One region of the Xylanimonas allomyrinae genome, then DNA from elsewhere that is predicted to be linked to it. Evidence: riboswitches for the same ligand, from Rfam matches in the RefSeq annotation. Region 1 holds a riboswitch; the other holds the start of a gene.
What was found. Region 1 has a riboswitch for S-adenosylmethionine ahead of ET495_RS11675 (rhodanese-like domain-containing protein). Riboswitches for the same ligand answer to the same signal wherever they lie in the genome.
Positions count from the first base shown of each region.

Region 1 (4,205 bases):
CCTCGACCAGATCGGCCGGGTCCTCCAGCCCGACGGACAGGCGCACCGTCGTCTCGGCGATGCCGACCTTCGCGCGGCCTTCGGGCCCGAGCTTGCGGTGCGTCGTCGTGGCCGGGTGGGTGACCATCGACTTGGCGTCGCCGAGGTTGTTGGAGATGTCGACGATCCGCAGCGCATCGAGGAACCGGAAGGTCCGCTGCTTGGCCTCGCGCGGGTCCAGGCCGTCGGGCACCGCGAGGTCGAACGTCACGACGGTCCCGCCGCCCGACTGCTGTGACACCGCGAGCTCGTGCTGCGGGTGCGAGGGCAGGAACGGGTAGCGCACCGTGCTCAGGCCCGGCAGGTCGGTGAGCGCGCGGGCGACGTGCAGTGCGGCGTCGGCCTGGGCGCGTACGCGCAGGTCGAGCGTCTCCAGTCCCTTGAGCAGCACCCAGGCGTTGAACGCCGACAGCGACGGCCCGGTGTTGCGGATGAACGTCTGCACGGGCCCTTCGAGGAACTCGCGCGAGCCGAGGATCGCCCCGCCCAGCACGCGTCCCTGACCGTCGATGTGCTTGGTCGCCGAGTAGACGACGACGTCGGCGCCGAGCTGGAGCGGCTTCTGCAGGACGGGCGTCGCGAACACGTTGTCGACCACGACGACGGCCCCGGCCGCGTGCGCGAGCCGTGCCACGTGCCGCACGTCGACGAGGTCCTGCATGGGGTTGGACGGCGTCTCGAAGAACACGACGTCGGCCGGGCGCGACAGGGCCTCCTCCCACTGGGACGGCACGTGCCCGTCGACGTAGTCGACGACGACGCCCCACTTGGCGAGGATCTCCTCGTAGATGACGTTGGTCGAGCCGAACAGCGCACGCGCCGAGACGATGCGCGAGCCGCTGCGCACTAGCGCGGCGAGAGTGGTGAACACGGCGCTCATGCCCGTCGCCGTCGCGTAGCAGGCCTGCGCCTCGGGGCCCTCGACCAGGCGCAGGCGCTCCTCGAAGGTGTGCACCGTGGGGTTGCCGTAGCGCGAGTACACGAACCGGGGCAGGTCGCCCGCGAACGCCGCCTCGGCGTCGGCGGCGCTGTCGTAGACGTAGCCCTGCGTGAGGAAGACCGGCTCGGCCGTCTCCTGGAACTCGGTGCGGTGGTGGCCGCCGCGCACGGCGAGCGTGCGCGGGCGCGCCGACGCGGGCAGCGGGCCGCGGCCCGATCCGCCGTAGGGGAAGCGGTCGCCCGCCGGGCCCGTGAAGACGGTGCTCATCGCGCGTCGCCAGCGGGCGCGCCGTCGGCGAACGTGGTGCGCCACGGCAGGCCGGCGACCTTCCAGCCCTCCCGGTCGCGGACGCCGTCGGGCCCGGGCGCGCCCTCGAAGCCCTCCAGGACGTTGAACGACGGCGCGATGCCGGACTGCGTGGCGAGGCGCGCCGCGCCGACCGAGCGCTGGCCCGAGCGGCACAGGAACACCACCGGGGCGTCCGCGCCCGCGCCGGACTCGGCGAGCCCGGCGCGCAGCTGAGCCAGGAACTCGGGGTTGGGGCGGCCGTCGCGCAGCACCCACTGGGCGAACACGGTGCGCTTGCCGGCGGTCGCGACGTCGGGCACGCCGATCTGCTCCCACTCGTCCTGCGTGCGCACGTCCACCAGGACGGCGCGGGGGTCGGTGCTCAGCAGCTCCCAGGTGTCGGCGGGGCTCAGGTCCCCGGCGTAGCCGTCGGCGGGCACCACGGTGACGTCGCTCATGTCGTCCTCCATCGTTCGTGGCGGGAGCACCCTGCGGACAGGGTTGCTGCGGCGTCGTCGTGCCACGTCACTCGGCCGCTCGGGATGGTCGCGGCGATCGTAGCCCGCGCCGCTCGGGCGCGGCCACGGTGTCTCATGCCCGCGGGGCCGGGCGGACACCGGCGGCGGCGTCACCACGCGACACCCGCGCTGGTCACGACGCGACACGACCACGGGGCCGCGACGGGCAGAGGTTAACGTCCACGGCGCCGTCGAACCCCGCCAACCACCACACGAGGAGCACGCGTGACCGAGGGTCGCACAGTCGGCTCGACCGTCTCCCGCTCCGAGAAGAGACAGACGGGCGGCCACGCAGGCAAGCACGGTGGCCGGGTCTCCGCACCGCGACGCCGCCCCGGCTTGAGGGGTCTGCTCGCCTGCCTGGGCGCGTTCGCGCTGGGCCTGAGCCTCGGCGCCGGGTCCGGGGTCGCCTGGTCGGCCTTCGGGACGGACGTCGTCGCGAGCAAGGCCAAGACGCGCGCCGTCACGCAGTTCCGCGCGAAGGCGCACGACGTCGTCGAGCGCACGGCACAGCTGCACACCGACCTCGCGGAGGCCCAGCCGCCCGCGGCGGACCTGCGCACGAGCCCCTGGGGGATGCTCTACGTGCCCAGCTGGGCCGCCGACGGCGAGGCGCTCGCCGACGGCATCCCGATCAAGGAAGGGACGACGGACGGCGTCCTCGACAGCGGCGCGGCGGGCCACGAGGTCGGTGCGGCGGCACCCGGCGAGATCGGCAACTTCGTCCTGGCAGCGCACCGCCGCACGTACGGCAGCGGCTTCCTCCGTCTGCCGGACCTGCGGGCAGGAGACACGCTGGTCGTCGAGACGACGACGGCGTGGTTCGTCTACGAGGTCACCGGGTCCGAGGCGGTCGCGGCGACCCGCGGCGACGTGCTGGCACCGGTGCCCGGCCACCCGGATGCGCAGCCCACGCAACGGCTCGTCACGCTCTACACCGGCCACTCGCTGACGCTCGGGTCCTGGGGCAACGACCACCGCTGGGTCGTGACCGGCACGCTGGTCGGCTGGGCCGAGCACGACGCCGGCGTTCCGGAAGCACTGCTCGGGCACTGACCCGAGGCCGGGGCAGAGGCCAGATGGTGACACGGGTCGATCCGCAGGTGAAAGGGGACGCAGCCCCACGAGGGGCCGCTCGTTAGCCTGGAGCGCCCTGCCCCACGGCCGCCCGGCCCCTGGCCGCGGGGCGCTCGTCCTCGTGTTGATGATCGGAGAGGTGCACATGCGTCCCCTGAGGAACCGGGTCTCCCGATCCGTGTTGATCGCTGCCCTTGCAGGCGGGTTGATCCTGCCGCTCGCAGGGTGCGGCTCGGTGAAGGTGCCCGACGGCTTCCCCGTCGCACAGGTGCCGTTGCAGTCGACCAGCCTGCGCGCGGCCGAGCGATCTGGCGACGCCTGGAACCTCACGGTGGACGGGCACGCGGACCAGATCGCCGACGCGGTCTCGAAGCTCAAGGACGCCGGGTTCGCCGTCGTCGGGCAGTCCCGGACGGACGCCGGGCCGACGTACTCGCTGTCGAGCACGGAGTACTCCGTGCGCGTCGGGGTGAGCGCCGACGGCAAGGACCTGGAGTACGGCGTCGTGGCACGCGCCAAGGGCGACGCCGCGACGCCCGCGCCGGACGCGTCGGCCAGCCCCGAGGGCGCGGCGTCGCCCGAGGCGTCGGCAGCACCGGAGGAGTCGCCCGCGGGCGACGAAGGCTGACCCGGCGAGGCCGGTCAACGGCCCGTCGTCGGATACACGGCGCCCGGTTCGAGCGGATGCTCGGGCCGGGCGCCTTGTCGTGCCCGCGGGTGGTCGCTGGTGCCGCCCGGTCGCGCGACGGCGTGCACGGTGGGCGCCACCGCCCCGCGCCGCGGGCAGTCGTCGGGAGCGGTCGAGACCCGAGCCGTGCGCAGGACCGTGCGCGGGCGGACGGCGCCCCGGATCGCCCTGCTGGCCTATAGCCCATGTGGCGCGGGAGCGAGATGGGCTAGGCGCGACATGCCCTGCTCTGGCGGTGTCAGCACGTCATGTTCGTTTGTGTTCCGCGGACAAACTAGCCGCGCCTGTCGTGTGCGTGCGGCGGGTCTGTCCAATCGAAGGAGTGACGTGAGAACCTCTCGTCAACGCGCCGGCGGGCGAACGCCGGTGCCTCGACGGATAACGGGGCTGGTGTCGGCTGCGGCCGTCATCACAGCCTCGTTCCTCGTCGGGGTAACCCCCACCACCGCGTCGGCGGCGACGAATGCACCACAGGTGCAGACGCTGCTGGCCAATACACTCGTCGACCAGCAGGACGACGAGATTCGCATCGACCTGGTCCTTCAGGTTCCGGCGGACTCGGTCAACCTCAACGCCAACCCGGGCGGAACCAGCGACTGGAACACGACCCACCTGCGTGTGGAGTTCGCCTTCCAGGGTGGCCCGACGCCCAACA
Region 1 covers NZ_CP035495.1:2,556,062-2,560,266, reverse strand. Annotated here, with positions in the region: gene ET495_RS11680 (O-succinylhomoserine sulfhydrylase) at 1-1,246, opposite strand, end outside; gene ET495_RS11675 (rhodanese-like domain-containing protein) at 1,243-1,725, opposite strand; SAM riboswitch class I at 1,731-1,816, opposite strand; gene ET495_RS11670 (sortase domain-containing protein) at 2,011-2,841, shown strand; gene ET495_RS11665 (hypothetical protein) at 3,098-3,490, shown strand; gene ET495_RS11660 (Ig-like domain-containing protein) at 3,941-4,205, shown strand, end outside.

Region 2 (4,205 bases), 1.2 Mb from region 1:
CGACCCGGGCTTCGTCGACTACTCGCGCCCGCTGATCACCAACGGTGAGCGCGGGGTGGTCCGCCAGTCGAGCGTGCGGATGCAGGAGGTGCTCGACGGGCTCGGCCCGGACGACGTGCGCCTGCGCGACGAGTTTCTGTCACTACTCAACGAAGGAGGGGCGCGATGAGCCAGGGAAGGCCCGGCGACATCCGTCCGTTCGTCCCGAAGGGCCCGCTCAAGGAGCTCTTGGAGCCGGCCGGGAGAGACCAGGCGCTCCGGATGGTGGCCGGTTACTTCGCCGAAGGGGCCCAGCCTTTCTCCGGGCGGCGGTTCGAGCGGTTCGCCGGCGGAGGCGACCGTGAGGCAGTCGCTGACGTCATCACCGCTGACGACCTGATCGCGACGACGATGCTCGGCGTGACGATCAGCGGTGACAGCGCGATCGCGATCCTGGAGACCGAGCGCGAGAAACTCAGCGCCCTCCTCGCGGATGTCTCGAAGACCGACACGTTCGAGAACCTGACGACCGAGCAGATTCTGGACCCGGAGTGGCCTGCGACGAAGCTCTACTGGGCGCTCCGCGACCGGAGCATCCCTGACGTCGGGGAGACGAAGGCGACCAAGATGCTCGCCCGCAAGCGCCCTCACCTCGTCCCGATCATCGACTCATTCGTCCGTGCGCAGGTCCAGGACGAGCATGGGCTGGTCTGGGCGCCACTGCACCTGTGGCTGACGGACAACGGGCGGGAGAACGCGCAGTGGCTCCGCAGTCTCGGAGACGAGGCGGGCCTGCCGGACATCTCGACGCTCCGGATTTTCGACGTCCTCGCTTGGAGGTCCGGGACCGGCAAGTAGGGCTGCACGCGTTCCGGGTGTCTGTGAGAGTGAAGTGGCTCCGGGGACCGGCCGCTTGGCGGTGGCGTGTCGCCCGCTCCGCTGCGCGCCTACTTCCCGGAGCGGCTACCGGTGGGACTGGGTCCGCCGGGCGGGTCGGTGTACTCGACCGGCTTTCCGGTCTGGTGGGCGTAGCCGATCTCGCGTCGCGTGGACTCTCCGATGTACCCGCCGGGGTTGACCACGAGAACGCGGTCAGCAAGGTCGATCTTCGCGAGGTGCAGCGCGTCGAGCGCGGCCTTCTGCTCGTCGGTCATCCGGTCGCCCGCGTGAGCGAACACGCCCGGGGCGACGACGATCGACCCGCCGAGCGTCAGGTCGAGGTTGATCCGGCGGAACTCCTCGGCGAACCGCGTCGAGCCGCACAGGCACACGATCTCCGGTCGGTCAGTCATCGGACTCGCCCGGAACGACGACGACCTGGCCGTCGTCGGCGTAGACGACTCGGCCGGGCGCGGCAGAACGTCGTTCGGTCCACGGGACGCCGTACCGGTCGAGAAGGTCCAGATACTCGCGCGTCTTGTCGATGAGGTGGACAGCCGAGGGCCTGAACCACGCCGTCGCTCCCGGGTTGACCGCGTGGTCGTAGACCTGCGGGTCGACCGTGGACGGGTCCGGATAGGCCGCGTTGCACCAGTCGTTGGAGTGGCGCCACCACGCCCAGTCGTCGGGCGCCAGCGCCCCGTCGTGCGCAAGCCTGTTGGCGAGGCCGAACACCCCGACGTGGCGGCCACGGGAGTTGGGCGTGGGGCTCTCGAAACGGACGAACCCCGGCGCGCCCCGAGCGTCGTCGAGGTTGCGGAGCACGTCGGCGAGCCGCGACGTCGGACGCCACCGGAACGCGCGCCAGCCTGCCGCGCGGGCAGCGTCGACGTTCGCCTGACTGCCGTCGACGAGGCAGTGCAGGCCCGGCGCCCGTCCCGTTCTGCGTTGCACGGCGTCGTAGAACCGGTGATCGGCCTTGCGGTATCCGACGTCAGCCGCGGAGTGGATCGCGGCGGACCGCTCCCGGAGACCCGATGTCTCCCACGGGTGCCGAGCGCGGTGGTGCTCGTGGGCGGTGGCGAGATGCGCGTCGAACCCCGCTGTGCGCGCACTCGCAAGGTCCGCTAGGAGCTGGTCGTCGAGCGTGGCGTCGTGGGCGACCAGGAGGACGAACCCGTCCACGTCGACCATCAACAGGGGCTTCGTCACTCGGGCAGGCTATCGGCGCGCCTTTGTCGGTGCCTGTCTGGTAGGTTCCGGAACAGGTCAAGAGCGATCAGCGATACGCCCTCCGCGTGCTGGTCCGGCAACCGCGCACTCGCGCACGGTGCCCCTGGAGGAAGACCGGCCCGTCACGACCGTGACGGGAAGCGCGAAAGGAGACTGAGATGACGGACCTGATGTTGCTGCGCCCGGACGGGGTGCTGCTGTGGCGCCCGGACGAGGCGACCGTGGCGAGACTCGGCGACCAGGGCGCGTATGCGATCGGCTCGGGCGAGCTGTGCACGGCGTGCCTGGTGGGCAGCACGCCGCGCACGACGCTCTCGGCCCACCGCACCACCTGCCCCGAGTGCGATGCCCTCGCCGTGCACGTCACACAGCTGGCCGGGCTGAGCGACCCGATCCGGGCCGGGAGGCACGACGGGGTGCTGGTGCTCGGGGTGGACGCCCCCGAGGGTCCGCGGTTCGAGCGGATCCGGGCGGCGCGCGCGTTTCGGGCGGCGCGGCTGCGGCCGGTGTTCGTCCAGGCGCGGGCGCTGGGCATCGTGCGGCTGGAGGAGTCGCGCCGCCTCGGGCAGCCGCCGGTCGAGCTGGTCGACGTCGAGGACCTGCACCTGCGGGGGCTGATCGAGCCGGGGGCGGCGGATCGGGTGCGCCGCTACGGCGAGTGGCTGCAGGCGCTGTCCCCGCAGGAGCACGCGCCGCGCGCCGCAGTGCTGGCCGACGTCGCCTCGCTCGGGGCGTGGCTGGTCGCACACATCCAGCGCGAGCATCGCAAGCGGGCGCTGCGGGACCTCGATGACGCGATCGCCCGCGCGAAGCGGGCGAGGCGGGCGGTCACAGCGGCCTCGGCGCGAGTGCGTCAGCTCGACGTCCGCGGGTAGCGGCGAGGGCCCGGCCTGTCAGGTGTGAGGCCGCCAGGCCGGGCCGGCCGCCGGCCTGCTCCGCGCACGGTAGAGGCAGCAGCCGAGCCTCGGGGCTGTCACGCCGGGCGTGGTGGACTCGTCGGCCGTGCGAGGCGGCCGCCCGCGCGACTCGTCCGCAGGGCCACCCATGGCGCGAGGCCCGTGGGCAGCGCCACGGCGGCCGCGGTGAGCACCCACGCCGAGTAGTCCAGCCCCAGGCAGGCCCAGATGCTGGTGTGCATCGCCGCGACGGCCAGCGCGAACGGCGCCCGCGTCCACCGTCCGTACAGCAGGAACGGGGAGGCCAGCTCGAGCAGCAGCGCGCCGCTCGCGAGCAGCTGCGGAACCACCGGCAGGTTCGCGATGGCCTGCGGGAACGCCGCCCCGAAGGGCGAGGAGTGCGCGCCCTCCAGCAGCACCCAGCGCATGTTGTCGGAGTAGGCCCAGTGCGGCCCGCTGTGGACGAGCTTCTGGAAGCCCGTGAGGAAGTAGATGCCGCCCAGCACGGCGAGGCTCGCGCGGGGCGGCCACCCCCAGCGCACCGCCCGTTCGGCCGGTGGCACTCCGCGGCCAGGCGGACCGGCGAAGAGCCACACGGCTCCCACCCACACGGTGAGCACGTCGTTGTGCATGACCTTGCCGGAACTCGACCACAGCCCGCACAGCACCAGGTAGCACGCCCACGCGACGGTGAAGGCGAGCCGTGGCCGCCACCGCGCCACGGCGGCCGCGGCGGCCAGCACCCCGACCACCTGGACCGCGACGAGTCCCGCCGCGGGCAGGTCCGGGACCCAGCCCAGCAGGTTGGTGTGCGTCCGCAGGTCGGGCGCCCGGTCTGCGAGCACGGTCCAGTCGCGCGCCGCGAGGCGCCAGCCGACGACGGCGGCGACGCCCGCGTGCACCCAACGCGCGGTGCGTGCCTCGCCCGGGGCGACGAGCGCACCGTCGAGGCGGCGCTTCAGATCGGCGAGCGGCCCGCGCGCTCCGGCCCTCACGGTTCGACCTCCAGCACGACGTCGCGGCTCGTCTCATGGGCGGTCAGCGTCTCGGGGTCGAGCTCCCATGTGTAGCGTTCCAGCGCGACGACGTCGACGGCGTCGGGCGCGATGCCCGCGTCGTCGAGCCACGCGTCGACCTGGGCGGCGACGGCGTCGGGGGCGGCCCGGGCCAGCTTCGCGACCAGCTGGCGGTTCGTGGGGACGACGGTGCGGGTGCCGT
Region 2 covers NZ_CP035495.1:3,708,508-3,712,712, forward strand. Annotated here, with positions in the region: gene ET495_RS16750 (PD-(D/E)XK nuclease family protein) at 1-169, shown strand, start outside; gene ET495_RS16755 (DUF6308 family protein) at 166-837, shown strand; gene ET495_RS16760 (hypothetical protein) at 927-1,271, opposite strand; gene ET495_RS19040 (HAD family hydrolase) at 1,264-2,070, opposite strand; SAM riboswitch class IV at 2,126-2,240, shown strand; gene ET495_RS16770 (hypothetical protein) at 2,250-2,966, shown strand; gene ET495_RS16775 (hypothetical protein) at 3,065-3,982, opposite strand; gene ET495_RS16780 (hypothetical protein) at 3,979-4,205, opposite strand, start outside.
Region 2: another riboswitch for S-adenosylmethionine. It lies ahead of ET495_RS16770 (hypothetical protein); the one in region 1 lies ahead of ET495_RS11675 (rhodanese-like domain-containing protein).